DNA from 2 places in the Kitasatospora sp. NPDC059817 genome. Region 1 is predicted to be linked to the other one. Evidence: riboswitches for the same ligand, from Rfam matches in the RefSeq annotation. Region 1 holds a riboswitch; the other holds the start of a gene.
The links. Region 1 has a riboswitch for S-adenosylmethionine ahead of thrC (threonine synthase). Riboswitches for the same ligand answer to the same signal wherever they lie in the genome.
Positions count from the first base shown of each region.

Region 1 (14,302 bases):
CCAAGGGTTTCCGGGTACCGGAGGAGGTCATCGCGTACGCCTCCCGGCTGCTCCCGGCGATCGCCCCGGGCCTGGCCCCGGCGACCTCCGTGCGCGACGCCCCCGGCTCGCTGACGATCCGCCGCCTCCCGGACGGGGAGGCCGTGCCCGCCGTCCTGGCGGCCTGCCGCGAGGCGCTGGAGCACGAGGGCTCGACCGGGCTGATCGCCGCCGACGCCCGGATCCCGGCGCTCGCCGAGGCGCTGACCGCGGCCGGCCTGCCGTACCTGTCCCCCGGCGCCGAGACCAGCGCCGAGGCCCGGCTGACGCTCGTCCCGGCCTCGCTGGCCAAGGGCCTGGAGTACGACTACGTGGTGCTGGACGAGCCGGCCGCGGTGGTCGCGGGCGAGCCGGACGAGCGGACCGGCCTGCGGCGGCTGTACGTGGCGCTCACCCGTGCCGTCTCCGGCCTGACGGTGCTGCACGGCGAGCCGCTGCCCGCGCAGCTGCACTGAGGAACCGGGCAGCGGGGGCCGGCCCCACCGGGACCGGCCCCCCGCCCGCCGCGCGCGCTCAGGCGTCGATCAAGGCCCGCCACTCGGCGACCTTGGCCGCGTCCACCGGCGTCCGCCAGCCGTCGACCCGCACCGCGCCGCCGACGTGGAAGCCGTCGAAGCCCTCGGCCCGCAGCCCCTTCAGGTGTTCGGCCCGCAGGCCGCCGCCGATCAGGATCCGCTGCCCGTACCCGGGCTCGCCCGCGCGGGCCAGGTCCGCCAGCAGCACCTCGTGCCCGGCGTCGACGCCGGCAGGCGCGCCCGAGGTGAGGAAGGTGTCCAGCCCGGGCAGCGCGCCGACGGCGGCCCGCAGGGCGGCCCGGTCGGCGCTGTGGTCGATCGCCCGGTGGAAGGTCCAGCGGCAGCCGGCCACCGCCTCGGCGACGGCGGCGGTGGCGGCCAGGTCGACGGCGCCGTCGGCGTGGAGGAAGCCGAAGACGAACTCCTCGGCGCCCTCGGCCCGCAACGCGGCGGCCCGGGCGGCCAGTTCGTCCAGGCCGCCGGGCGCGAAGCCGTCCTGGATCCGGAGCATGACGCGCAGCGGGATGTCGACGGCGGCCCGGATCCGGGCGAAGTCCTCGACGGACGGGGTGAGCCCGTCCGCGGCCATGTCGGTGACCAGTTCGAGCCGGTCGGCGCCGCCCGACTCGGCAGCCTGGGCGTCCTGGGGCGTCAGCGCGATGACTTCGAAAATTGGTCTAGACATATCAGTAGGTTGCCACATCCGGCCGGGCCCGGCGAGCACTTCGCCCCAGCCCCCGGGTCACGCCAGGCTGCGCCCCTTCCCGGAGCCCCCGCCGAACCGTCCGCCGAGCCCGTCGCCGGTCCCGATCCGGCGCACCGCCACCGCGGCCGCCACCAGGAGCAGCAGCACCGGCGCCGCCATCGGCAGCACGTGCCAGAACCCGCGGCCCTCGCGCCAGATGTTGAACAGGCCCGCGAACATCGTCAGCGACAGCACCGCGACCCCGACGGCCGCCGGCAGCACCCGGCCGCGCAGCGCGGTGAAGGTCAGCAGCAGCGGCCCGATCAGCAGCACCGCGAACCACTGCATGTCCAGCGGGAAGGTCGAGTCGCCCCAGTGCTGGAGCGCCACCAGCAGCCCACCCCCGAGGACCGAGGCCAGCGCCAGCCCGCCGGAACGCCAGGAGGCCCTGGGGAGCAACTCCGTCGGCGCCGCGGCCAGTAGCAGCGCCCCCAGCACGAACGGCATGGTGGCCACGCTGCTGTCCCCCACCCCCCAGAGGTCGAACTCCGGCGGCAGCACGACGGCCTTCGCCAGCACGAACAGCGCGGAGACGGCCTGGACCAGCGAGATGACCCGCACCGCCGTCCAGCGCCCCGTCACGACGGCCACCGCGAGCAGCAGCGCGATCACCGGCGGCGCGATGGTCAGGGCGTACGTGAGGTACGAGTCGTCCCAGGTCAGCCGATGGGCGGCCCGCTCCGCATCGCTCACCCACGGCACCAGGGCCGCACCGGCCAGCGCCCCGGCGACCATCGGCGCGGCCAGCGCGAGCACCCGCCCGGCCAGCGAGGAGCCGGTCAGCCCGAGCCGCACCCGCAGCCCGTACGCGGCCAGGTCGAACGCCTCGCGGGCGACGGCCGAGCGGCCGGCCTCCGCCGTGGTGTCGGCGAACACCGCGGCCAGCTCCTCGCCGCGCTCCCGGCGGTAGCGCGGCGGGTAGAACTGCAGCGCCGCCCGCAGCGCGGTCGAAGGCGCCCCCATCGTCGGCGTGGTCATGGGTGTGGTCATGCGAAGAACCCCCTCATCATCGACTTCCCCTCCGGCTCCGGCTTTCCCTGCAGCGCCGACAGGACGTTCGCGAGACGGCGCTCCGCCTCGGTGGCGACGGCCCGCAGCCGCTCCGCCTCGGAGGCCAGCGCCTCCCGGCCGACGCTGGTCAGCGCGTAGCTGCGCCGTGCCCGCCCGTCCACGACCTCCTCCGCGGCGACCTCGATCAGCCCCTGCTGGAGCAGCCGGTCGAGGGCGCCGTACAGGGTGCCGGTGCGCATCTTGACCCGGCCCTCGGAGATCGCGGCGATCTCCTGGATGAGGGCGTAGCCGTGTCTCGGGGCGTCCGCCAGGGCGGTGAGCAGCAGCAGCGTCGGCTCCTGCATCGAGCGTTCAGTCATACGACTACATATATCGTCAACCTACCTATAGGTCCAGTACTCCCGCCGCCCGGTCCACCACGCGGACCACGAGCGGGCTGGGAGCGGACCAGGAGCAGGCCAGGAATGGGCTAGGAGAGCTCCCCCACCGGCGCGACCACCGCACCCTGCTTGCCGCACACCCAGTGCGGCTCCGGCCCCAGCTCCGGCTCCACGCCGAGCGCGTGCGGGTCCCCGTCGGCGGCGCAGGCGGTGCACAGCGGCCAGCGCCCGTACGCCTCCAGCAGCGCGTCCTGGACGTCCTGGGCGACCAGCCCGAGCACGTACTCGGTGCCGTCCGGCCACTGTTCCAGCCACCAGCGGCGGTGCGTCACGGCCTGCTCCACCAGGGAGACGACGGCGGCGTCCGCCACGTCCCGCGCGGTGAGGTCGGCCAGGATCAGCGCCCGCGCGTTGTGCAGCGCGGTCTCGATGTCGTCGGAAGCCATCTGTCCATTCTCCGGTAGAACGCCGTGTGGGCGGCCCCCCGAAGGGGACCGCCCACACGATCAGGAACCAACTGATCCGATCGGTGTGATCAGGATCAGAAGTCCATGTCACCGCCCGGCATGCCGCCGCCGGCGGCCGCAGCGGCCTTCTCCGGCTTGTCGGCGATGACGGCCTCGGTGGTGAGGAACAGCGCCGCGATGGAGGCGGCGTTCTGCAGCGCGGAGCGGGTCACCTTGGCCGGGTCGATGATGCCCTCGGCGATCAGGTCGACGTAGGTGTTGGTGGCCGCGTTCAGGCCGTGACCGGCGGGGAGGTTGCGCACCTTCTCCACCACGACGCCACCCTCCAGGCCGGCGTTGGTCGCGATCTGCTTGATCGGGGCCTCCAGCGCGACCTTGACGATGTTGGCACCGGTGGCCTCGTCGCCCTCCAGCTCCAGCTTGTCGAAGGCGACCGAGGCCTGCAGCAGCGCGACGCCACCACCGGCGACGATGCCCTCCTCGACGGCGGCCTTCGCGTTGCGGACGGCGTCCTCGATGCGGTGCTTGCGCTCCTTGAGCTCCACCTCGGTGGCCGCGCCGGCCTTGATGACGGCCACGCCGCCGGCCAGCTTGGCGAGGCGCTCCTGGAGCTTCTCGCGGTCGTAGTCCGAGTCGCTGTTCTCGATCTCGGCGCGGATCTGGTTCACGCGGCCGGCGACCTGCTCGCTGTCACCGCCACCGTCGACGATGGTGGTCTCGTCCTTGGTGATGACCACCTTGCGGGCGGTGCCCAGCAGGTCGATGCCGGCGTTCTCCAGCTTGAGGCCGACCTCCTCGGAGATCACGGTGCCACCGGTGAGGATGGCGATGTCGCCGAGCATGGCCTTGCGGCGGTCGCCGAAGCCCGGGGCCTTGACGGCGACGGACTTGAAGGTGCCGCGGATCTTGTTCACGACCAGGGTCGACAGGGCCTCGCCCTCGACGTCCTCGGCGATGATGACGAGCGGCTTGCCGCTCTGCATGACCTTCTCCAGCAGCGGCAGCAGGTCCTTGACCGAGCCGATCTTGGAGTTGGCGATGAGGATGTACGGGTCCTCGAACGTCGCCTCCATGCGCTCCAGGTCGGTCGCGAAGTAGGCGGAGATGTAGCCCTTGTCGAAGCGCATGCCCTCGGTGAGCTCAAGCTCCAGACCGAAGGTGTTGCTCTCCTCGACGGTGATGACGCCTTCCTTGCCGACCTTGTCCATGGCCTCGGCGATGAGCTCGCCGATCTGGGTGTCGGCGGCCGAGATGGAGGCGGTGGAGGCGATCTGCTCCTTGGTCTCCACGTCCTTGGCCTGGGCCAGCAGCTGGTCGGAGACGGCGGCGACGGCCTTCTCGATGCCGCGCTTCAGGGCCATCGGGTTGGCGCCGGCGGCGACGTTGCGCAGACCCTCGCGAACCAGGGCCTGGGCGAGCACGGTGGCGGTGGTGGTGCCGTCACCCGCGACGTCGTCGGTCTTCTTGGCGACCTCCTTGACGAGCTCCGCGCCGATCTTCTCGTAGGGGTCCTCGAGCTCGATCTCCTTGGCGATGGAGACACCGTCGTTGGTGATCGTGGGGGCGCCCCACTTCTTCTCCAGCACGACGTTGCGACCCTTGGGGCCGAGCGTGACCTTCACTGCGTCGGCGAGCTGGTTCATGCCACGCTCAAGGCCGCGGCGAGCTTCCTCATCAAAGGCGATGATCTTGGCCATCAGAAGTGGTCCTCCGGGACACGGTCGACTGCTCGGACCAAGGGGTGCCCGCGACGGACGGCCCTGGTGTGCGGGGGTCCTTTCCCCTACCGCTCCCGGGGGCCTCACCGACCCGGTCCGCTGTCACTCTCACGCTGTGAGTGCTAACGCCAATGATTAGCACTCCGGGTGGTCGAGTGCAAGCCCAATCGCGATCCCGCGAGCCGTCCGGGGCGCTCCCGCCGACCCGCGCAACTCCCCGCCGGGGAACGCCGACGGGCCCGCACGACGCGTGTCGTACGGGCCCGTCGAGAAGCGAGTGGTCACCAGCCGTGGGCCGCGCCGAGCTCCTGGGGTCGGAAGGGGGTCACACCGCGGCGCGGACCATGTCCGCCTGCGGGCCCTTCTGTCCCTGGGAGATCTCGAACTCGACCCGCTGGCCCTCCTCGAGGGTGCGGTAGCCGTCCATCTGGATCGCGCTGTAGTGGACGAAGACGTCCGCACCACCGTCGACCGCGATGAAGCCGTAGCCCTTCTCCGCGTTGAACCACTTGACGGTGCCCTGAGCCATTCCGAACTCCCCTAGTGCTGTGCTGGCCCTTCACGCGCCCGCAGGTCGCGGGCCCGGGTCTGGTTTGAAGGCCGGCCCGGGGAACCCCCCCTGGGCGCAGCCGTGCACGCCGCAGTCCTCCGCCGGGGGTGCCTGACGGCGCCCTGTGAGCGGGTGATTACGTCGACCGCGGCTGAATGTATCCGGATCGACGCCCTCTGCAACAGGGTCAGCTGCGGGGAATTCCGGCACCGCGCCAAGGGGCAGGACGGGCGAAAGCGGGAGGAATTCGGCATTTCACGCCGGACATAGCGGACGGATTACTACAAATCCCCGCGGGAATTCTGACATCTGCCTGACATGTTTCACGGCCCAGGCACCCGACCGGTCTCAGCGGCCGGACGACCGTCCGGCGATTCGCGGGTGAGGATGAGGGGAAGCCCTGTTCCCAACCGAGCCACACTCTACTCCGACTTGACCCCGCCATATTCCCGCCGAAATGCGGCCGGCCGTCCGTGCGTACGGAGAACGGAATTCCGTACGCGCGAACGGCCGGTCGGACGAACGGCTCGGGCGGAGTGCCCGGATCGGGGCGCGGCTCAGCAGCCGCCGGCCACCGCCGGGATGATCGAGACGCTGGCGCCGGCCGCGATCCCGGTCGCCAGGCCCTCGGCGAAGCGCACGTCGTCGTCGTTCACGTAGACGTTGACGAAACGGCGCAGCTTGCCGGCGTCGTCCAGGATGCGGGCGGCGATCCCCGCGTGGTTCTTCTCCAGGTCGGCGATGACCTCGCCCAGGGTGGCGCCCTCGGCGGCCACCTCGGCGGCGCCGCCGGTGTAGGTGCGCAGGATGGTGGGGATACGGACGTTGGCGCTCATGGTTCTCCTAGCGGGTGCGACCCAGCGGGGTGGGGGGTGTTTCAGGCGGACGCGAGGCCGGCGTCGTGGAAGGACGCCAGGGTCGGGCGGATGACGGCGGTCATCCCGGCCCCGGCGACGGCGTCCAGGGTCTTCAGGCCGTCGCCGGTGTTGATCGCGACGGTCTCCTTGGCCGGGTCCAGCTGGCCGGTCTCCACCAGCTTCTTCAGCACGCCGACGGTCACCCCGCCCGCGGTCTCGGCGAAGACGCCCTCGGTCCGGGCCAGCAGCCGGATCGCGTCCACCACCTCGGCGTCGGTGACGTCCTCGACCGCGCCGCCGGTGCGCCGGGCGATGTCCAGCACGTACGGGCCGTCCGCCGGGTTGCCGATCGCCAGCGACTTGGCGATGGTGTCCGGCTTGACCGGGCGGATCACGTCCTGGCCGGCCTTGAACGCCGCCGACACCGGCGAGCAGCCCGCCGCCTGGGCGCCGAAGACCCGGTACGGCCGGTCCTCGACCAGGCCGAGCCTGATCAGCTCCTGCAGCCCCTTGTCGATCTTGGTCAGCTGGGAGCCGGAGGCGATCGGGATGACGATCTGCTCCGGCAGCCGCCAGCCGAGCTGCTCGCAGATCTCGTACGCCAGCGTCTTGGAGCCCTCGCCGTAGTAGGGGCGCAGGTTGACGTTGACGAAGCCCCAGCTCTCACCGGCCGGGTCGCCGATCAGCTCCGAGCAGAAGCGGTTCACGTCGTCGTAGTTGCCCTCGATGCCGACCAGCTCGCCGCCGTACACCCCGGCCATGACGACCTTGCCCTGCTCCAGGTCGTGCGGGATGAACACGCAGGACTTGAAACCGGCCCGGGCGGCCGCCGCGCCCACCGCGCCGGCCAGGTTGCCGGTGGAGGAGCAGGAGAGCGTCGTGAAGCCGAAGGCCCGCGCGGCCTCGATGGCGCAGGCCACCACGCGGTCCTTGAACGAGTGGGTCGGGTTGCCCGAGTCGTCCTTGATGTGCAGCTGCGCGGTGAAGCCCAGCTCGCGGCCCAGGTTGTCCGCCTTGACCAGCGGGGTCCAACCGGGGTTCAGGTTGGGCTTGGTGGCGACGTCGGCCGGGACGGGCAGCAGCGGCGCGTAGCGCCAGATCGAACTCGGGCCGGCCTCGATCCGGCGGCGCAGCTCCTCGGCGCCCTCGCTGCCGAAGTCGTACGCGATCTCCAGCGGGCCGAAGCACTCCAGGCAGGCGAAGCTCGGACCGAGCGGGAAGCGGGTGCCGCACTCCCGACAGGACAGCGCGGTGGCGGGGCCGAGGTCCACGGATGCGGGTGCGACAGTGTCGATAGCCATGATGGCGGAGGCCTCTCTCCTCATCTTCCCCGTGGCACGGTCGCGCCACAGGCCGGAATTGGCACCTGTCCCGCCGGGGCCTGTCGACAGACAGCCGCGCGAGAAGGTTGCCGGGACGTCAACGGGCCGTTCCCTCAGTCCCTCTGGATGAGCTTGTGAAATTGTGGTGGTGCTCAACGGCGACCCCGACGTGCAAAGGTCCGGCCGCTGTACGAAGACTGTATCCGAAGGCGTCAACCCCGAACGGGATCGTCCGCCACGCGAGATGGCGCGTCCCACCGACCCCGCCGAGGAGAGTCCCGTGCCCGCCGAACCGACCCCCGCGCTGCTCCCGCAGGCGGCGTCCTGGCTGCGCCGCCGCTCGTGGAGCGCGGTCGACCGGCCGGTGCACGCCCTGCTGGAGGCCAAGCGCCGGACCGGCCACACGGTCAGCGTGGTGCTGCCCGCACTGGACGAGGAGGCCACCGTCGGCGACATCGTCCGCACCATCCGCCGCGAGCTGATGGAGCGCCTCCCGCTGGTCGACGAACTCGTCGTGATCGACTCCGGCTCGGCCGACGCCACCGCCGCCGTCGCCGCCCGGGCCGGCGCCCGGGTGGAGTACCGCGACGCGATCCTGCCCCGGCTGCCCGCCGTCCCCGGCAAGGGCGAGGTGCTCTGGCGCTCGCTGCTGGTCACCCGCGGCGACATCGTCTGCTTCGTCGACGCCGACCTGCGCGAGTTCGACCCGGCCTTCGTCTCCGGCATCCTCGGCCCGCTGCTCACCGAACCGGACATCCAGCTGGTCAAGGCCATGTACGACCGGCCGCTGGAGACGGAGGGGGCGGTGGTCCCGGCCGGCGGCGGCCGGGTCACCGAACTGGTCGCCCGCCCGCTGCTCAACCTGCACTGGCCGGAACTCGCCGGTTTCGTCCAGCCGCTCGGCGGCGAGTACGCGGCCCGCCGCGCGCTGCTCGAACGGCTCCCCTTCCCCACCGGCTACGGCGTCGAACTCGGCCTGCTGGTCGACGCGCTGGAGACGGTCGGGCTGGACGCCCTGGCCCAGGTGGACGTCGGTGTCCGGCACCACCGGCACCAGGACGGCCAGGCCCTCGGCCGGATGGCCGCCACCATCTACCGCACCGCCCTCGAACGCCTCGACCGCACCCACCGGCTGAAGGCCTCGGCCGACCTCGTCCACCCGCTGCTGACCCAGTTCACCCGCGACCCGCAGAGCCGGGAGTTCACCGCCCACACCCACCCGGTGACCGCCCTGGAACGCCCGCCCATGCACACCGTGCCCGAGTACGCGACCCGACACTGAACACCCACCGAAAGGGTTTGCCGCTCCGGAGCCCAGGCAACGTACCAACCATGGGCGATCTCACGACCGAACGTTCGAGTGCGACCGGCACCGCCCCCGTCCTGGTGGCCTCCAATCGGGGACCGGTGTCGTTCAGCACCGCGGACGACGGCACGCTGACCCTCCGCCGCGGCGGCGGAGGCCTGGTCTCCGGCCTCTCCGCCATCGACGACCCCGACGCCGTCTGGGTCTGCGCCGCCCTCGGCGCCGCCGACCGACAGGCCGCCAGAGAGGCTCCGGACGGCCGCCTCGACCTCGCCGGGCACGATGTGGGCGGCCAGGCCGTCCGCATGCTGGACATCGATCCCGACACCTTCGCCCGCGCCTACAACGGCGTCGCCAACTCCACCCTCTGGTTCGTCCACCACCTGCTCTACGCCACCCCCACCGCCCCCGCCTTCGACGCCGGGTTCCGCACCGAGTGGGCCGCCTACCGCGCCTACAACGCCGCCTTCGCCGAGGCACTGGCCGCCGAGGCCGCCCCCGGGGCCGCCGTGCTGGTCCAGGACTACCACCTCTCGCTGACCCCGGCCCTGCTCCGCGCCGCCCGCCCCGACCTGCGGATCGGCCACTTCTCGCACACCCCGTGGGCCCCGCCCGAGTACTTCCGGCTGCTGCCCGACGACGTCGCCGAGGCCGTCCTCACCGGCATCCTGGGCGCCGACCGGGCCGGCTTCCTGACCCGCCGCTGGGCGCTGGCCTTCGCCGACTGCTGCGCCGACCTGCTCGGTGCCGAGGTCGACCGGGACGCCATGACCGTCACCCACGCCGGCCGCACCACCCGGCTCGGCGTCCACGCGCTCGGCGCCGACGCCGACTTCCTGCGCGAACGCTCCCACCGCCCGGACGTCGACGAACGCCTCGCCGCCCTCCGCGAGGCCGTCGGCGGGCGCCGCACCATCGTCCGGGTCGACCGCACCGAGCTGAGCAAGAACATCGTCCGCGGCCTCCAGGCCTACCGGCACCTGCTGCGCACCCGCCCCGAATGGCACGACCGGGTGGTGCACATCGCCTTCGCCTACCCCTCGCGCACCGACCTCGCCGAGTACCGCGCCTACACCGCCCAGGTCCAACGGCTCGCCGAGGACATCAACGCCGAGTTCGCCACCCCCGCCTGGCAGCCGCTGATCCTGCACGTCGACGACGACTTCCCGCGCTCCCTGGCCGCCTACCGGCTCGCCGACGTGGCCCTGGTCAACCCGATCCGGGACGGCATGAACCTGGTCGCCAAGGAGGTTCCGGTGGTGTCCGACCACGGCTGCGCCCTGGTGCTCTCCCGCGAGGCCGGCGCGTACGCCGAACTCGCCGAGGACGCGCTCACCGTCAACCCGTACGACGTCATCGCCACCGCCGACGCCCTGCACGCCGGCCTCACCATGCCCGAGGAGGAGCGCGCCGACCGCACCAAGCGCCTCGCGGCGGCGGCCACCGCGCTGCCCCCGCAGCAGTGGTTCCTCGACCAGCTCAACGCGCTGTGAACCAGCTCGGCCCGCTGTGAACCGGCTCGACGCGCTCTGAGCCGGCTCGACGCGCTCTGAACCGGCCCGACCGCGCGCTGCCGCCCGGCTCAGCCCGCGCCGACGGCCGCGCCGAGCGCCGCGAGCAGTTCCACCACGCCGGCCGGGCCCGCGACCACCAGGTCCGCCCGGTCGGCGAGCTCGCGCACCGGCGCGTCCCCCACCGCGCCGCTGCACACCAGCAGCCCCGCCACCCCCTCGCCGCGCAGCTTCTCCACCGCCGCGAAGGCCGCCACGTCCCCCAGGTCGTCCCCCGCGTACAGCACCGAGCCGGCCTCGCGCTCGCGCAGGAAGCCGGTCAGCGCCGCGCCCTTGTCCACCCCCGGCGGCCGCAGCTCCAGCACCAGCCGCCCGGGCTCCACCACCAGCCCGTGCCCGGCCGCCAGCTCGCCGACCGGCGCCCGCAGCAGCTCCAGCGCCTCCTCGGGCGCCGCCGTGCGCCGGGTGTGCACCGCCAGCGAGCGCCCCTTGTCCTCCAGCCACGTCCCCTCGGGCGCCCCCGCCGCCGCCAGCAGGCCCGGCAGCGCCGCCCGCGCCCCGGCCACCCCGGGGTGCACCGGCGGCGCGGTCACCTCGCCGCCCTCCCAGCGCTCGGCGCCGTAGTGCCCCAGCACCACGACCCCGGGCAGCCCGTCCAGGCCGCCGTACTCCGCCGCCAGCGCGGCCGGCCGCCCGGTCACCACCACCACGGCCCGCACCGCCGGCACCAGCGCCCGCAGCGCGGCCGCCGCCCCCGGATGCGCCCGCGCCCGATCGGGGTCCGCCACGATCGGCGCCAGCGTCCCGTCGAAGTCCAGCGCGATCACCGCCTCGCCCGGCGCCGCCAGGATCGCCCGCAGCCCGTCCCGCCCGGCAGCCGTGACCGGCACCCACTTCTCGTCAAAGCCCATGCCCGAGCCCTACCCCGCGGCCCCCTCCCGCTACCGCGCGGACCGACGGGCCTCCCGGATCCGGCGCAGCCGGTTCACCAGCACCGGGGCGTGCGCCAGTGCCTCCGGCCGGTCCAGCAGCGCGTTCAGCAGCTGGTAGTACCGGGTGGAGGAGAGCCCCAGCTCCTCCCGGATCGCCCGCTCCTTGGCCCCGGCCGTCCGCCACTGCCGCCCCTCCAGGGCCAGCACCGCCAGGTCCCGCTCACTCAGCTCACCCACCAGGACACCTCCGCCATCACTACGGAGTGTCATTCTCCCGCGTGAGCCGGACACACTGTGCGCCCTCCGGCGCCCGGCCGCCCCGGCTAGCGTCGGCGGTATGACCACGCCCAGCTTCGCCGTGCACATCCCCACCGCCGACCTCGAACCCGACCCGCTCGACCCGGCCCAGATCGTCTCCGGCACCCCGGAGGTCTCCGGCCTGGTCCTCTCCGAGTCCCCCGACGGCCGCCAGCTGCGCGGCATCTGGCAGATCACCCCGGGCGTGGTCACCGACGTGGAGGCCGACGAGCTGTTCGTGGTGCTCAGCGGCCGGGCCACCATCGAGGTCGAGGGCGGCCCGACCCTGGAGGTCGGCCCGGGCGACTGCGCCGTGCTGCGCGAGGGCGACCGGACCACCTGGACGGTCCACGAGACGCTCCGCAAGGCCTACGCCATCACGCTCCCCTGACGAGCCCGCCCCTGACGCCCCCGCCCCTGAAGAGCGCCCCGGCCCGGGTTCACCTGCGGACCCGGGCCGCCTCCTTGACCGCCGCGTCCTGCAGCCCGGCGAGCGCCTGCTTCGGGTCCCCGGTGACGGCCTGCCCGATCCCGGCCTTGATCCGGTTGCTGACGTCGCCCCAGGCCGGGTCCCCGAACGGGTAGAAGCTGGCGTTGGTCAGCCCGACCGCGAACTGCTTGAGGTCCTCGTGCTTCGGGTCGGACGTCATCTGGTTGAACGCGTCCTGGGTGACCGGCAGCAGGTTGTACTGCTCGTCGAACTTCAGCTGGAACTCGCGGGAGTAGGCGAAGGACAGGAACTTCTTGATCTCGTTCTTGTGCCCGTTGGCCTTGAACGCCATCATCCAGTCCGCGACGCCGAGGCTGCCGGTCTTGCCCACGCCGTCCTTCTTGGGGATCGGCGCCGTCCCGAAGTCGATCTTCCCGGCGGTGGCCATCCGCAGCAGCGTCGGGTGCCCGTTCAGCATCGCGACCTTCCCGGCCGCGAAGTCCTGGAAGACCGGGGTGCGGTTCATCTTGCCCGGGTCCGGATAGGTCAGCCCGGTGGCCACCAGGTTGTTCTTCAGCCAGCTGAAGGTGGCCTGGTTCTGGGTGCTGTCGATGGTGTAGTTGCCGACGTCGTCGGAGAGGCTGCCGCCGCCGCTCAGCGTCCACAGCATGGACTCGGCCGGCGCCTCCTCCGGCCCGAGCGGCAGCCCGTACGGGGTCACGCCCGGCACCTTGGCCTTGATCTTCTCGGCGTCCTGGCGCAGTTCGTTCCAGGTGGCCGGCGGCTGGGTGATGCCGGCCTGGCGGAAGACGGCCTTGTTGTAGAAGAGCACCCGGGAGGAGGAGACGAACGGGATGCCGTACTGGGTGCCGAGCACCTGCCCGGCGTGCGCGAAGGTGTCCAGGAAGTTGGCCTGGGTGTCCATCGAGAGCACGTCGGCGGCCGGGTACAGCCGGTCCGCCGCGACCTGGTCGGCGAAGCCGCCGGTCTGCAGCAGGTCGGGGGACTTGCCGGCCGCGATCATGTCGTCGACCTTCTTGCCGATGTCGGTCCAGCTGTCCACCTCGACGTCGACCTTGATGCCGGGGTTGGCAGCCTCGAAGCCGTGCGCGATCTCGTCCCAGTACAGCTTGGAGCTGGTGTCGGCGCTCTCCCCGTAGTCGGCGGCGACCAGCTTGAGGGTGACCGGCCCGTCGTTCTGCCCGCCGCAGGCGCTGACGGCGGTGAGTACCAGTGCTCCGGCCAGCGCGGTGCCGAGGACGCGGGTGGGAACGTGGGCGCGCCTGTTCAACGCGGGTACCGCCTTCAGGGGAGAACTGCGACCGGACGGGGGAATCCGGGAGGGGGGAGGCGCAACACTGCCAAACCCACCGGGCGGTGGTCCACACCACTGTGCCGAGCCCGCCGAGTAGTTATCGAAGTGCGGACGTCATTGCACGATGCGCAACAGAAGGTGAACGGAAGGCGCCCGACGCAAAGCCGCTCACACCGACCCCATCTGCGACAAAGCTCACCTACTTTGGACCAGACCAATCCGACAACTGGACTAGACCTCTTCTACCCGACCAAGGGAAACTGTCCTCCGTGAAGCACGTCATCGCACTCGATGTAGGCGGCACCGGCATGAAGGCCGCGCTGCTCGCCCAGGACGGCTCCGTGCTGTTCGAAGCACGCCGACCGACCGGACGGGAGCACGGCACGGACGCCGTGGTCGCCGCCATCCTCGACTTCGCCGCCGACCTGGCGGACGAGGGCCGGGGCCGCTTCGGCGTCGCCCCGCTCGCGGCCGGCGTCGCCGTCCCGGGCACGATCGACGAGAGGAACGGCATCGCGGTCTACTCGGCCAACCTCGGCTGGCGGGACCTCCCGCTGCGCAAGCTGCTGGGCGAGCGCCTGGCCGGGCCCGACGGAGCCGCCATCCCCGTCGCACTCGGCCACGACGTGCGCTCGGGCGGCCTGGCCGAGGGCCGGCTCGGCGCCGGCCGGGGCGTCGACCGCTTCCTGTTCATCGCGCTGGGCACCGGCATCGCCGGTGCCATCGGCATCGGCGGCCGGATCGAGGCCGGCGCGCACGGCTACGGCGGCGAGATCGGCCACGTCGTGGTCCGCCCGGGCGGACCGCAGTGCGGCTGCGGCGCCCGCGGCTGTCTGGAGACGCTCGCCTCCGCCTCCGCCGTGTCCCGTGCCTGGGCCGCGGCCAGCGGCGACCCCGACGCCGACGC
Region 1 is NZ_JBHWIR010000006.1:68,651-82,952, forward strand. It holds gene ACFV61_RS02470 (HelD family protein) at 1-494, shown strand, start outside; gene ACFV61_RS02475 (copper homeostasis protein CutC) at 553-1,239, opposite strand; gene ACFV61_RS02480 (hypothetical protein) at 1,297-2,289, opposite strand; gene ACFV61_RS02485 (PadR family transcriptional regulator) at 2,286-2,669, opposite strand; gene ACFV61_RS02490 (hypothetical protein) at 2,780-3,136, opposite strand; gene groL (chaperonin GroEL) at 3,232-4,854, opposite strand; gene ACFV61_RS02500 (cold-shock protein) at 5,201-5,404, opposite strand; gene ACFV61_RS02505 (MoaD/ThiS family protein) at 5,983-6,261, opposite strand; gene thrC (threonine synthase) at 6,303-7,583, opposite strand; SAM riboswitch class I at 7,601-7,737, opposite strand; gene ACFV61_RS02515 (glucosyl-3-phosphoglycerate synthase) at 7,885-8,886, shown strand; gene ACFV61_RS02520 (trehalose-6-phosphate synthase) at 8,937-10,403, shown strand; gene otsB (trehalose-phosphatase) at 10,493-11,332, opposite strand; gene ACFV61_RS02530 (DUF3263 domain-containing protein) at 11,363-11,623, opposite strand; gene ACFV61_RS02535 (cupin domain-containing protein) at 11,691-12,041, shown strand; gene ACFV61_RS02540 (extracellular solute-binding protein) at 12,091-13,371, opposite strand; gene ACFV61_RS02545 (ROK family protein) at 13,665-14,302, shown strand, end outside.

Region 2 (14,302 bases), on a different contig from region 1:
TGGCAGGGCTCCTGGATCGCGGCGCTGGTGGTCGGCGTACTGATGTGGGGTCTGATCATCTGGAGCGTGATCTTCCACCGGCGCAGCCGCACCGGCGTGGAGGTCCCCCCGCAGACCCGGTACAACGTGCCCATCGAGGCGCTCTACACCGCGGTCCCCATCATCATCGTGTCGGTGCTCTTCTACTTCGTCGCCCGCGACGAGTCGAAGCTGATCGCCGTCTCCGAGAAGCCGCAGCACACGGTCAACGTGGTCGGCTTCCAGTGGAGCTGGGCGTTCAACTACGAGAACACCGAGAACCCCGACCCGGCCAACAAGGACGCCGCGTACGACGTCGGTACGCCCAGGGACGTTCCGACGCTCTGGCTGCCGGTCAACGAGTCGGTGCAGTTCCGGCTGACCTCGCGTGACGTCATCCACGACTTCTGGCCCGTCAACTTCATGATGAAGATGGACGTCGTGCCGGGCGTGGTGAACAGGTTCGAGGTCACCCCCACCGTCAAGGGCGAGTACATGGGCAAGTGCGCGGAGCTCTGTGGCGTCGACCACTCGCGCATGCTGTTCAACGTCAAGGTCGTCGACCGCGCCGACTACGACAAGCACCTGGCGGACCTCCGGGCCAAGGGCCAGACCGGCGCGTTGCCCTCCGGCATCACGACCATGGGAAGTGAAGAGAAGTGACCATCCTCAACGAGCCCGCCGCGGCCGGCGGGGGCGCCGGGGCCGTCACGGTCGGGGCGCAGCGGACCCGCAAGCCGGGTTCGACCATCATCAAGTGGCTGACCACCACCGACCACAAGACGATCGGCACCCTGTACCTGGGCACGTCGTTCGCCTTCTTCCTGATCGGCGGCATCCTCGCGCTGGTCATGCGCGCCGAGCTGGCTCGTCCCGGGACCCAGATCCTGTCGAACGAGCAGTTCAACCAGGCGTTCACGATGCACGGCACGATCATGCTGCTGATGTTCGCGACGCCGCTGTTCGCCGGCTTCGCGAACTGGATCATGCCGCTCCAGATCGGCGCCCCGGATGTGGCGTTCCCGCGTCTGAACATGTTCGCGTACTGGCTGTACCTCTTCGGCTCGACCATCGCGGTGGCGGGCTTCCTGACCCCGAACGGCGCGGCCAACTTCGGCTGGTTCGCCTACTCCCCGCTGTCGGACGCGGTCCGTTCGCCGGGCGTCGGCGCCGACATGTGGATCATGGGTCTGGCCTTCTCCGGCTTCGGCACGATCCTCGGTGCGGTCAACTTCATCACCACGATCATCTGCATGCGCGCCCCCGGCATGACGATGTTCCGGATGTCGATCTTCGTCTGGAACGTCCTGCTGACCGCCGTGCTGGTCCTGCTGGCCTTCCCGGTCCTGGCCGCCGCGCTGTTCGCCCTGGAGGCGGACCGTAAATTCGGGGCCCACGTATTCGATCCCGCCAACGGCGGGGCGATGCTGTGGCAACACCTGTTCTGGTTCTTCGGCCACCCCGAGGTGTACATCATCGCGCTGCCGTTCTTCGGCATCGTGTCGGAGATCATCCCGGTCTTCAGCCGCAAGCCGATGTTCGGCTACTCCGGCCTGATCGCGGCCACCATCGCGATCGCCGGTCTGTCGGTGACGGTGTGGGCGCACCACATGTACGTCACCGGGCAGGTGCTGCTGCCGTTCTTCTCCTTCATGACCTTCCTGATCGCGGTCCCGACCGGTGTGAAGTTCTTCAACTGGGTCGGCACCATGTGGAAGGGCTCGCTGAGCTTCGAGACGCCGATGCTCTGGACGGTCGGCTTCCTGGTCACCTTCCTCTTCGGTGGTCTGACCGGTGTGCTGCTGGCCTCCCCGCCGATCGACTTCCACGTCTCGGACTCGTACTTCGTCGTCGCCCACTTCCACTACGTGGTCTTCGGCACCGTCGTCTTCGCGATGTTCGCCGGCTTCCACTTCTGGTGGCCGAAGATGACCGGCAAGATGCTGGACGAGCGCCTCGGCAAGATCACCTTCTGGACGCTGTTCTTCGGCTTCCACACCACCTTCCTGGTGCAGCACTGGCTCGGCGCGGAGGGCATGCCCCGCCGCTACGCCGACTACCTGGCCTCGGACGGCTTCACCACGCTGAACACCGTCTCGACCATCGGCTCGTTCGTGCTCGGCGCCTCGATGCTGCCGTTCCTCTACAACGTGTGGAAGACGGCCAAGTACGGCGAGAAGGTCGAGGTCGACGACCCGTGGGGCTACGGCCGCTCGCTGGAGTGGGCGACCTCCTGCCCGCCGCCGCGGCACAACTTCCTCACCCTGCCCCGGATCCGCTCCGAATCCCCGGCCTTCGACCTCCACCACCCGGAGATCGCCGCGCTGGACTACCTGGAGAACCACGGTGAGCCGGCCAAGCACCTCGCCGGCGTGACCCCGGCGAAGTACGACGCCCCGAAGCTGGACAAGGGCAAGAAGGAGGGCGACGTCTGATGAAGGAACAGGGAAAGATCTTCCTCGGGCTGGCGGTCTTCGTCCTCGCGATGGCCGTCACCTACGGCCTGTGGACCAACCACTCGGAGCACGGGATCGAGGCGGCCGGCACCACGGCGCTGTTCCTCGCCTTCGCGCTCTGCGCCTTCATCGGGTACTACCTCGCCTTCACCGCCCGCCGGGTGGACAGCGGCGCGGGTGACAACCCCGAGGCCGAGGTGGCGGACGACGCCGGCGAGCTGGGCTTCTTCGCCCCGCACAGCTGGCAGCCGCTCTCCCTGGCGATCGGCGGCTCGCTGGCGTTCCTCGGAGTGATCTTCGGCTGGTGGCTGCTGTTCTGGTCGATCCCGATCATCCTGATCGGCCTCTTCGGCTGGGTCTTCGAGTTCTACCGGGGCGAGAACCAGAACCAGTAGGTTCCCGGGTTCCGCCGACGACGACAGGGCCGGTCCTCCCGCACGGGGAGGACCGGCCCCGTTGCGTCTCCAGGGTGACGAACTCACTCACCCGGGTGAACGCGGGGGCGCTCCGATGTCGCTTCGGCGGGCCTCGTTCCTACGATCTGAGCAATCGTGCGGACCCTCGGAGGCGTTTCATGGCCGACAGGCGCGGAATCGCAGGTATCGGCGGCATCTCGCTGACCCTCGCAGTACTGGCCCCGCTGGCCGCCTGCTCGTCCGGCGGCGGCGAGGCGGTCGGCCCCCACCGGATCGACGCGGCCGTGCTCGTCCATCTCTCGGCCGAGGGCGGGGGCAAGGTCGACCCCTCCAAACCGGTCACGGTGACGTCCGTGCCCGGCAGCCGGCTGACCGACGTCACCGTGACCGGCCCGGACGGCCGGGTGGTGGCCGGTCAGCTCGCCGAGGACCAGCGCAGCTGGCAGACCACCGGCCGGCTGAAGGCCGACACCGACTACTCGGTGCGGATCGCCGCCGACGACGGCAAGGGCGGCCGCGGCGACACCACGGCGGACTTCAGCACCCTCGCCGCCCAGCGCCTGCTCACCGCCAAGCTGGGCCCGGACTCCTCCGGCAGCGGTATCTACGGCGTCGGCCAGCCGCTCACCGTGCAGCTCTCCGAGGCGGTGCAGGACCCGCAGGCCCGCCAGGAGGTCGAGCGCGTCCTGACCGTCAGCTCCCAGCCCGCCGTCACCGGCGCCTGGTACTGGGTGGGCGACAAGGAACTGCACTTCCGCCCGCAGGAGTACTGGCCGGCCGGCACCACCGTCTCGCTGGCCTTCGACGGCACCGGCGTCCGGATCGCGGACGGCCTCTACGGCGGCGACCGCAGCACGCTGGGCCTGCGGATCGGCGCACGGGTCGAGACGGTGGTCGACGCGGCCGCCCACCTGCTCACCCTCAGCCGTGACGGCGAGCTGCTCCGGAGCATCCCGGTGACCACCGGCAAGCCCGGCTTCGACACCCGCAACGGCGTCAAGGTGGTGCTCGGCCAGGAGCGGTCCGTCCGGATGAACGGCGAGACGATCGGGATAAAGGCCGGGAGCTCGGAGTTCTACGACCTCAACGTGGAGTGGGCCACCCGGGTCACCTGGAGCGGAGAGTACGTCCACGCGGCGCCCTGGTCGGTCCGCTCGCAGGGCCTGGAGAACGTCAGCCACGGCTGTACCGGCATGAGCACCGAGAACGCCAAGTGGTACTTCCAGAACACCAGGGTGGGGGACCTGGTGACGGTGGTGAACAGCCGCGGCGCCACCATGGAGCCCTTCGGCAACGGCTTCGGGGACTGGAACATCTCCTGGACGGACTGGATCAAGCACAGCGCCCTCGGGCAGCCCGTCAGCACCACCGTGCCGTCCTCCCAGGCCCACGCCTCGGGGATGATCCGCCCGGAGGCCTGAGGGCCCCTGGAGCGCCTTCTCAGGCCTCCTGGTAGGCCAGCCGCAGGGCGGCGTCCACGGCGGCCAGCGCGTCCGCCCGCGGGAGCCCGAGCCGGGTCGCCCGCTCGGCGTACTCGGCGGCGGCCGCGGCGGCCAGCCGGTGCGCGGTGTCGCCGGTGGCCGCGATCAGCGTGCCGCGCCGGCCGTGGGTCTCCACCACGCCGTCCGCCTCCAGTTCCCGGTACGCCCGGGCGACCGTCCCGGCGGCCAGCCCCAGCTCCTCGGCCAGGGCCCGGACGGTGGGCAGCCGCAGCCCGGTCGGCAGTTCGCCGGAACGGGCCCGCTCGGCGATCTGGGCCCGGATCTGCTCGTACGGGGGAGTGGCGGCGGCGGGGTCGACGGACAGCTGCACGGGAGCTCCTGGAGGGTGCGGACGGGGGACGGGAAAGCCCGAGGGCCGCCGACCAGAAGAACTCTGGTCAGCGGCCCTCGGGTGTGACGCTGCGGGGCGTACGGGATCAGTGGTGGCCGTGGCCGCTGGTGATCTCGTGGTGCTCCTCGGAGGTCGGCTTGGGGATCTGGGCGCCGCCGCCGTAGAAGCCGCGGGACAGCTTGGCCCGGGTGCGGCCGATCAGGCCGGCCTTGCCGGCCACGCCGTTCTCGTCCGTCTGGGCCGGCAGCTCGACCGGCTGGACCTGCTCGTGCGCGGTGAGCTTGTACAGGTCCTTCTGCGGCAGCTGGGCGTGCACCTCGACGAACTCGCCGTGCGGCAGGCGCTTGATGACGCCCGTCTCGCGGCCGTGCAGCACCTTCTCCTTGTCCCGGCGCTGGAGGCCGAGGCACCAGCGCTTGGTGATGATGAAGGTGATGACCGGCACCGCGAAGAAGCCGACGCGGACGAAGTAGGTGATCGAGTTGATCGACAGGTGCAGGTGGGTGGCGAACAGGTCGTTGCCACCACCGACCAGCAGCACCAGGTACAGGCTGATCCAGGCGGCGCCGAGCGCGGTGCGGACGGGCGCGTTGCGCGGGCGGTCCAGGATGTGGTGCTCGCGCTTGTCGCCGGTGATCCAGCCCTCGATGAACGGGTAGACCGCGATCGAGACCAGGACCAGCGGGAAGATCATCAGCGGGATGAAGACACCCAGGTTCAGGGTGTGGCCCCACAGGCCGACCTCCCAGCCCGGCATGACGCGGATCAGGCCTTCGGAGAAGCCCATGTACCAGTCGGGCTGGGCGTCCGTGGACACCTGGTCCGGGCGGTACGGGCCGTACGCCCAGATCGGGTTGATCGTGGCGATCGCCGAGATGGCGGCGATCAGACCGAACACCAGGAAGAAGAAGCCACCGGCCTTGGCCATGTAGACCGGCATCAGCGGCATGCCGACGACGTTCTTCTCGGTCTTGCCCGGGCCCGCCCACTGGGTGTGCTTGTGGTAGAAGACCAGGATCAGGTGCGCCACCAGCAGGCCGAGCATGATGCCCGGGATCAGCAGCACGTGGATCGTGAAGAAGCGCGGCACGATGTCGTGGCCGGGGAACTCGCCCCCGAACAGGAACATCTGGATGTAGGTGCCGACCAGCGGGACGGCGAGGATCGCGCCTTCCATGAACCGGATACCGGTACCCGACAGCAGGTCGTCCGGCAGCGAGTAGCCGAAGAAGCCGTCGAACATGCCCAGGATCAGCAGCAGGAAGCCGAAGACCCAGTTGATCTCACGCGGCTTGCGGAACGCGCCGGTGAAGAACACGCGCATCATGTGCACGAGCATCGCGGCCACGAAGACCAGGGCGGCCCAGTGGTGGATCTGCCGGATCAGCAGACCGCCGCGGACCTCGAAGCTGATGTCCACCGTCGAGGCGTACGCCTCGGACATCCCGATGCCCTTGAGCGGCACGTACGAGCCGTTGTAGACGACCTCGGCCATCGACGGCTTGAAGAACAGCGTCAGGTAGACACCGGTCAGGATGATGATGACGAACGTGTAGAGGCAGATCTCGCCCAGCATGAAGGACCAGTGGTCCGGGAAGATCTTGCGCAGGTTGGCCTTGGCGAGGGAGTAGATCCCCACCCGGCCGTCCGTCCAGTCAGCAGCGGCCTCCCACTTGTTGGCGGGCTTGGCGCGCGTGCTGGCGGGCTTGGCGGCACCGGTGGTGCTGCTCGTACTCATCGAGCACGCTCCCAGTAGCTCGGGCCGACGGGCTCGTCGAAGTCGCCGGTGGCGACCAGGTAGCCCTTCTCGTCAGTGATGATCTTCAGCTGCGGCAGCGGGTGGCCGGCCGGGCCGAAGATCACGCGCGCGCCGTCCGCCAGGTCGAAGGTCGACTGGTGGCAGGGGCAGAGCGCGTGGTGGGTCTGCTGCTCGTACAGGCTGATCGGGCAGCCGACGTGGGTGCAGATCTTGGAGTAGGCGAGGATGCCCTCGAAGCCCTTCTCCCGCGACCGGTCGTCCTTGATGTCGTCCGGTGCGATGCGCACCAGCATCAGGGCGTCCTTGGCGATCGCCTGCTGGAAGTCCTCGTCGTGGACGTGCAGACCCTCGGGCATGGCGAAGGTCAGCGAGCCGATGACGATGTCCTCGGCCTTCATCGGCAGGTTGGTGTTCATGTTGATGAGCTGCAGGGGCTGGGCCGGGGTCGCCTCGTTCCAGCCCGTCTCCTTCAGCTTCTTCTCGGGCAGCGGCCCGAGGTCGCGGAGCAGGACCACGCCGGAGAGCGGGACCAGCGCCATGGAGCCGATGAGGGTGTTGCGGATCATCTTGCGGCGGCCGAAGCCGGACTCGGCGGCACCGGTCTTGAACTGCTCGATGACGTCCGCGCGGACCTCGTCGTCAGCCTCGATCGGGTGGCGCTCGGCCGGCAGCTCGACGTCCGACATCAGCGTGCGGGCCCAGTGGACCGCACCCGCGCCGATCATGAACAGCGCGACGCCCAGGGTCATGCCGAGCGCGAAGTTCAGCGCGCTGACGTGACCGAGCGGGAAGATGTAGACGATCTTGTCCGGGTCGATGGCCACGTACGAGGCGATGAAGCCGATGGTGGCGAGCATCGAGACCACGAACATCAGCGAGACCTGGCGCTCGGCCCGCTGGGCGGCCCGCTCGTCGATGTCGGTGCGGCGGGGCTCGTGGGCCGGAAGACCCGGGTCGGCGAACGGGTCGCCGTGTGCGGCGACGTCACCGGCGGAGCCGTGTGACTCCGGCAGCTTCTCTTCTGACATGTCGTGGCTCATGACTTCTTGGCCTTGGTGGTGTGGGCGGCGACCCAGATCGCGACCGCGATGAGCGTGCCGAGACCGAAGATCCAGCCGAACAGACCCTCGGTCACCGGACCGAGGCTGCCGAGCGTGAGACCACCGGGGTTGGGCTCATCGGAGGTGGTGTGGCGGACGAAGGCCACGATCTGCTTCTTCTGCTCCTCGGGCATGGTGGTGTCCGGGAACGACGGCATGTTCTGCGGGCCGGTCTGCATGGCCTCGTAGATGTGCTTGGCGTCCACGCCCTCCAGCGACGGGGCGTACTTGCCCTTGGTCAGGGCACCGCCCTGGCCGGCGAAGTTGTGGCACTGGGCGCAGTTGGTGCGGAACAGCTCGCCACCCTTGGAGATGTCGTCCGGGTTGGTCGAGGTGTACTGCTCCGGGGTCGGCGTCACCGGGCCGGGGCCGAGCGAAGCGACGAAGGCGGCGAGCTGGTCGATCTCCGCCTGCGAGTAGATGTTCTTCTTGCGCGGCACCTGGGCGCCGGGCTGCTGGGCCGGCATGCGGCCGGTACCGACCTGGAAGTCGACAGAGGCGGAGCCGACGCCGACCAGGCTCGGACCGTCGCTGCTGCCCTGGCCGTTCAGGCCGTGGCACGAGGAGCAGCCCACGGCGAAGAGCTTCTTGCCCTCATCGATCGCGAGCGACTGCGCGGCGACGTCGGCCTGCGCCTTGTCGGCGGGCGCGAACGCGGCGTACAGCCCCCCGGTTGCCGCCAGGGCGAGAAGTAGGACGACCAGCGCCGCCAATGGGTGGCGCCGTCGTGCGGAGAGCTTTTTCACGGAATAACCCCGGTGTCAGGATCTGGTCGACTGGTGGGTGCACCCGGCGGCCGGTCTGGCCGGCACGAGGCTGCCTGTCTAGGGCTGCGCGCGCGGTCGGTCGGTGGGAGCGTCGCCCACCGGCAGAATCGGCCCGACGCCGGTGAGGGCGGGGACCGAAGCCGGTGGCCAGCGACCTGATCAGCTGGTTACTTGATCAGGTAGATGGTCGCGAACAGGCCGATCCACACGACGTCGACGAAGTGCCAGTAGTACGACACGACGATCGCGGCGGTGGCCTGCTCGTGCGTGAAGCGCTTGGCTGCGTACGTCCGTCCCAGGACCAGCAGGAAGGCGATCAGACCACCCGTCACGTGCAGACCGTGGAAGCCGGTGGTCAGGTAGAACACCGTGCCGTACGGGTCGGAGGACAGCGAGAGGCCGTCCTTCTTGACCAGCTCGGTGTACTCGAAGATCTGGCCGCCGATGAAGATCGCGCCCATCACGAAGGTGATGACGAACCACGAGCGGAGCTTCTTCACGTCCCCGCGCTCGGCAGCGAACACGCCGAGCTGGCAGGTCAGCGAGGAGAGCACCAGGATCGTGGTGTTGACCGAGGAGAAGGGCACGTTGAGGGCGTGCGCCTTCTCGGTCCAGAACTCGGCTCCCTTGACGGAGCGGAGCGTGAAGTACATCGCGAAGAGGGCCGCGAAGAACATCAACTCGGAACTGAGCCAGACGATCGTTCCGACGCTGACCATGTTCGGCCGGTTGACCGATCCGTGCGCGTGCCCGGTTTCTACTGCTGTTGCTGTCGCCACGACGGACATTATGTCGGTCCCTTATTCCGTCTTCACGCCGGGGGGTGTCCCTCGGAGTGTCCGGTGCGTGCGGTATGCCCCCCTGAGGGGCGGTGGGGGACCCCAATGGCGGCTGAGCAGCGGCGTGTCCCTTTTCTGACGGTTCCTCGAAGGGGCCCGCGACCCCGTTGCCCAGCGCGTCGTTGCACGCTTGGCGGAGCCTCCGGGGGTAATGCGCGGGCCCCTTATCGGCCGTACGGGTGGTCTGGACGGGTCCGGGTGACGGGCCGTCCTCCGGGCGGGTGAGTCGCGGGCGCGGCGGCTTGAGGAGGAAGGTCCGCGAGGGGGACTCGGCGACGGGTGATCGGGAGTAGCATCCGGATCAGGCGAACGTGGTCCGGATCACACTTGAGGGAGCAGGGCCCATGGCGTACACGACCGACGAGACGCTCACCGTCCTCGTCTACAGCGATGACCGCAACACCCGCGAGCAGGTGCTGACGGCACTCGGCCGCCGGCCCGTCGAGGACCTTCCGGAACTGTCCTACCTGGAGTGCGCGACCACCCCGGCGGTGCTGAAGGCACTGGAGAAGGGCGGCGTGGACCTCTGCATCCTGGACGGCGAGGCGGTGCCGGCCGGCGGGCTCGGGCTCGGCCGCCAGCTCAAGGACGAGATCTACGGCTGCCCGCCGGTGCTGGTGCTGATCGGCCGGCCGCAGGACTCCTGGCTGGCCGCCTGGAGCCGGGCCGACGCCGCGATCTCCCGCCCGGTGGACCCGGTGGCGCTGGCCGGCGCGGTCGCCACCCTGCTGCGGGCACGGCTGGCCAAGCGGGCGCCCGTCAGCCGCTGAGCGGTGCCGTCTCACGACTAGAGAAGACGCCGCCTCGGGAACCCGACTGGTCGATAGGCTGACTCCATCCGTACGGACGTCCCCCCGACGCGGGGAACCCGACAACAGCTGGAGTCAGCCATGGTGAACGTGAACCCTGCGAACGGTGGTACCGCACCCGCGCAGGTGGTCCGCACCTGGCCGGACGTCCTGGCGGCGCTGTTGAAGGGGGAGGACCTCGACCGCTCGGCCACCGCGTGGGCGATGGACCGGATCATGAGCGGCGAGGCGTCCCCCGTCCAGGTGGCCGGGTTCATGGTGGCGCTGCGGGCCAAGGGCGAGACGGTCGACGAGATCACCGGCCTGGTGGACGCGATGTACGCGCACGCCGAGCCGCTGGACATCCCCGGCCCGGCCGTGGACATCGTCGGCACCGGCGGGGACCGGGCCAAGACCGTCAACATCTCCACCATGTCGGCGATCGTCGCGGCCGCGGCCGGCGCCAAGGTGGTCAAGCACGGGAACCGGGCCTCCTCCTCGGCCAGCGGCTCCTCGGACGTGCTGGAGAAGCTCGGCGTCCGCCTCGACCTGTCGGCCCGGCGGGTCGCCGAGATCGCCGAGGAGGTCGGGCTGACCTTCTGCTTCGCGGCCAAGTTCCACCCGTCGATGCGGCACGCCGCCACCGCCCGGCGCGACCTCGGAGTGCCGACCGCGTTCAACATCCTCGGCCCGCTGACCAACCCGGCCAAGGTCACCTCGCACGCGATCGGCTGCTTCGACACCCGGCTCGCCGCACTGATCGCCGGCGTGCTCGCCCGGCGCGGCTCGACCGGCCTGGTCTTCCGGGGCGACGACGGCCTGGACGAGCTGACCATCACCACCACCTCGCAGGTGTGGATCGTGCGGGACGGGACCGTCACCGAGACCACCTTCGACCCGCGGGACGTCGGCGTCGAGCTGGTCGGCATCGAGGCGCTGCGCGGGGCGGACCCCTCGTACAACGCCGAGGTCGCGCGTCGGCTGCTGGCGGGCGAGCGCGGGGCCGTACGGGACGCCGTCCTGATGAACACGGCGGCGGCGCTGGTCGCGCTCGACCTGGGCGAGGCGCCGCTCACCGAACAGCTCGCGGCCGGCATGGCGCGGGCGGAGCGGGCCATCGACTCGGGCGCGGCGCAGGAGCTGCTGCGGCGTTGGTCGGAGGCCACCAGCCGGGTGTGAGGCGGTACTTGGGAGCCCGTGCCGCAACGTCGGCGCGGGCTCCTCGGCTGTCCGGATGGTGGATGCCTGTTTGACCACTCGCTGGGCGCGACCTAGAGTCTTGGCCAGGTCATGAGTGACAGCGTCAAGCCCCAGCTTGCTGTCCGGCAACCCTCCGTCCGTGGCGGGGTGCCCTGGGTGAGGACCGGGTCGCTCGGCGAATCGTCCGTGCGGCAAGCGCGGACGCCCGACGACTAGTACTCCCGGGGTCCCACACCCCCAGAAGGAGTGCATCCTCATGTCGGTCTCCCACCCGTCGCCCGCCGCCACCCTTGTCTCGACGCGCTCCGCGCGGCAGCCTCGTGTTGAACTCTGCGCCCCCCTCGCCGTCCTCGGCCACGACGTCCAGGTCCCGCTCGCCAGCGGCGAGAAGGTCGGGTACGCGGCCCTCGACTACGCGGCCAGCTCCCCGGCGCTCCAGCGGGTCTGGGACGACGTCTCCGCCTACGCCCCCTACTACGGCAGCGTGCACCGCGGCGCCGGATACCTCTCCCAGCTGTCCACCGACCTGTTCGAGCAGAGCCGCCGCACCGTCGCCGAGTTCCTCGACCTGCGCGAGGGCGACCAGGTGGTCTTCACCCGGGCCACCACCGACTCGCTGAACCTGCTCGCCTCGGCCGTCCCGGCCGGGACCCGGGTGTTCGCCTTCGAGACCGAGCACCACGCCTCGCTGCTGCCCTGGGCGCACGCCGGGCTCGACGTCCACTACCTGCGCGCGCCGCGCTCGCATGCCGAGGCGGTCGCCGCCCTGGACGCCGCGCTCGCCGAGGCGCCCGAGGGCCCCAAGCTGCTCTGCGTCACCGGCGCCTCCAACGTGACCGGCGAGCTGTGGCCGGTCGCCGAGCTGACCGGGACCGCGCACCGGCACGGCGCCCGGGTGGTGCTGGACGCCGCCCAGCTGGCCCCGCACCACCGGGTCTCGGTGCGCGAGCTGGACGTCGACTGGATCGCCTTCTCCGGCCACAAGATCTACGCGCCCTTCGGCGCCGGTGTGCTGGCCGGCCGGGCGGACTGGCTGGACGCGGCCGACCCGTACCTGGCCGGCGGCGGGGCGACCCGGACGGTGGCCCGGGAGACCGACGGCTCGGTGGCCGTCCAGTGGCACTCTGGCCCGGCCCGGCACGAGGCCGGCTCGCCGAACGTCATCGGCGCCTACGCGATCGCCTCGGCCTGCCGGGCGCTGAGCGAGGCGGGCTTCGACGCGCTGGAGGCCCGGGAGCGGCAGCTGATCGCCCGGCTGACCGCCGGGCTGGCGGAGATCCCGCAGGTCAAGGTGCTGAACCTGTTCGGTGCCGAGGCGGCCCGGGTGGGCGTGCTGTCCTTCGTCGTCCAGGGCTGGAACAGCTCGCACTTCTCGGCCGCGCTGTCCGCCGAGTACGGCATCGGGGTCCGCGACGGCCTGTTCTGCGCGCACCCGCTGCTGCGCACCCTGCTCGGGGACGAAGAGGTCTCCCCCTCCGAGTGCGGGGCGCCCGAGCCGTCGCTGCCCGGCGAGCGCAGCCTGAACGCGATCCGGGTGAGCTTCGGGGCCGGGACCCCGGACGAGCACGTCGACCGCTTCCTGACCGCCGTCCGCGAGCTGGTCACGGACGGTGCCGCGTGGAACTACCGCAACGAGGGCGGACGCTGCGTCGCCACCGTGGAGGTCGACCGGGGGCGTCGGCAGGGCTGAGGGGCCCGGTCGGCAGGCTGAGAGGCCTACTCGTCCAGGCCGAGGGCGAAGGCGGCCTCGAGGTCGTGCTGGGAGTAGGTGCGGAAGGCGATCTGGGTCTCGGTGTGGGCCACGCCCGGGACCTTGTTCAGCCGGCCCGGGATGACCGCGGCCAGATCGTCGTGCCGGCGCACCCGGACCATCGCCACCAGGTCGTAGCCACCGGTCACCGAGTACACCTCGCTGACGCCCTCGATGGCCGCGATGGCCTCGGCGATCTCCGGGATGCGGTCGACACTGGTCTTGATCAGGACGATGGCGGTGATCACTGTTCGGGCTCCTTTGTGGGGTGCCGCCAGCGTATCGGGCGTCAGCCGGGTCGTCTCGGGGGGTGGCTGACCGCCGTGCAGGCGTAGAGGAAGCCCGCCGCGAAGCCGATCACGTGGACCAGATAGGCCACCCCGGGTCCGGCCGAGTGGACCGACCACCACTGCAGGGCGAACCAGAGGCCGAGCACCAGCCAGGCCGGGAAGCGCAGCGGCAGGAACAGCAGCAGCGGGACGAGCGTCGTCACCCGGGCGCGCGGATGGAAGCGCAGGTAGGCGCCGAGGACGGCGGAGATCGCGCCGGAGGCTCCGATCAGCACCCGGGTGGAGCCCGGGGAGTGCGCCTCGGCGAGGGCGAAGCCGTACGTGGCCAGGCTGCCGGCGGCCAGGTAGAAGAGGGCGAACCGGGCCCGGCCCAGCCGCTGTTCGACGGTGGGGCCGAAGACGTGGAGGAAGAGCAGGTTGCCCAGCAGGTGCAGCCAGCCCGCGTGCACGAAGAGCCCGGTGAGGACGGACAGCGCCGGGTGCTTGGCCGGGGTGGGCGCGGCCGGGCAGCCCGGGGCCGGGTCGGGGGCCTGGGCCAGCTGCTCGGCGGTCAGCGGGCGGCCGGCCAGCACCTCGGCGGGGATGACGCCCCAGCGCTGCTCGTACCGCTGCTCCGCGCAGAGCCGGGACTGGCCGGTGCCGTACAGCGGATTGAGCCCGGCGGCCGGGCCCAGCAGGAACACCAGGGTGTTGACCGCGATCAGGGCGTAGGTGACCGCCGGGGCGGGCACGGACGGGCGTTCGCCCCGCGCGTCGGTGTGCCCGGGGGCCGTCAGTGCCATGCGGCCAAGCATCCCTCCGTGTCGGGCGTGTGACACGGCCTTGTACGGCAGGTGGACTAGCCCGCTCGTTCTCCTGACTGGTGGCCGGGATGGTTGCCTCAGGCAATAGGCTTGGGGCGGGCAATCCCGCCTCCCGCCGCCGACGCCGGGGCCCCGGGGGGAGCGCCTAGCCCACCCAGGGACCACCCGAGAGGACCCCCGATGACCGTCCCCGCCCTGACCGCCGAGACGCGCTGGCGCTGCACCCTGTGCGGAAACCTCACCCGCTTCGACGTGACCCGCACCGCGCGGGTCACCGAGTTCC
Region 2 is NZ_JBHWIR010000012.1:41,729-56,030, reverse strand. It holds gene coxB (cytochrome c oxidase subunit II) at 1-681, shown strand, start outside; gene ctaD (cytochrome c oxidase subunit I) at 678-2,453, shown strand; gene ACFV61_RS04595 (cytochrome c oxidase subunit 4) at 2,453-2,869, shown strand; gene ACFV61_RS04590 (Ig-like domain-containing protein) at 3,049-4,311, shown strand; gene ACFV61_RS04585 (GntR family transcriptional regulator) at 4,331-4,702, opposite strand; gene ACFV61_RS04580 (ubiquinol-cytochrome c reductase cytochrome b subunit) at 4,809-6,461, opposite strand; gene ACFV61_RS04575 (ubiquinol-cytochrome c reductase iron-sulfur subunit) at 6,458-7,510, opposite strand; gene ACFV61_RS04570 (c-type cytochrome) at 7,519-8,328, opposite strand; gene ACFV61_RS04565 (heme-copper oxidase subunit III) at 8,517-9,137, opposite strand; gene ACFV61_RS04560 (hypothetical protein) at 9,533-9,958, shown strand; gene trpD (anthranilate phosphoribosyltransferase) at 10,079-11,155, shown strand; SAM riboswitch class IV at 11,263-11,380, shown strand; gene ACFV61_RS04550 (aminotransferase class V-fold PLP-dependent enzyme) at 11,433-12,866, shown strand; gene ACFV61_RS04545 (Lrp/AsnC ligand binding domain-containing protein) at 12,893-13,174, opposite strand; gene ACFV61_RS04540 (rhomboid family intramembrane serine protease) at 13,216-13,998, opposite strand; gene ACFV61_RS04535 (hypothetical protein) at 14,200-14,302, shown strand, end outside.
Region 2: it holds a riboswitch for S-adenosylmethionine, as region 1 does, so the genes downstream of both, ACFV61_RS04550 (aminotransferase class V-fold PLP-dependent enzyme) here and thrC (threonine synthase) in region 1, are expected to answer to the same signal.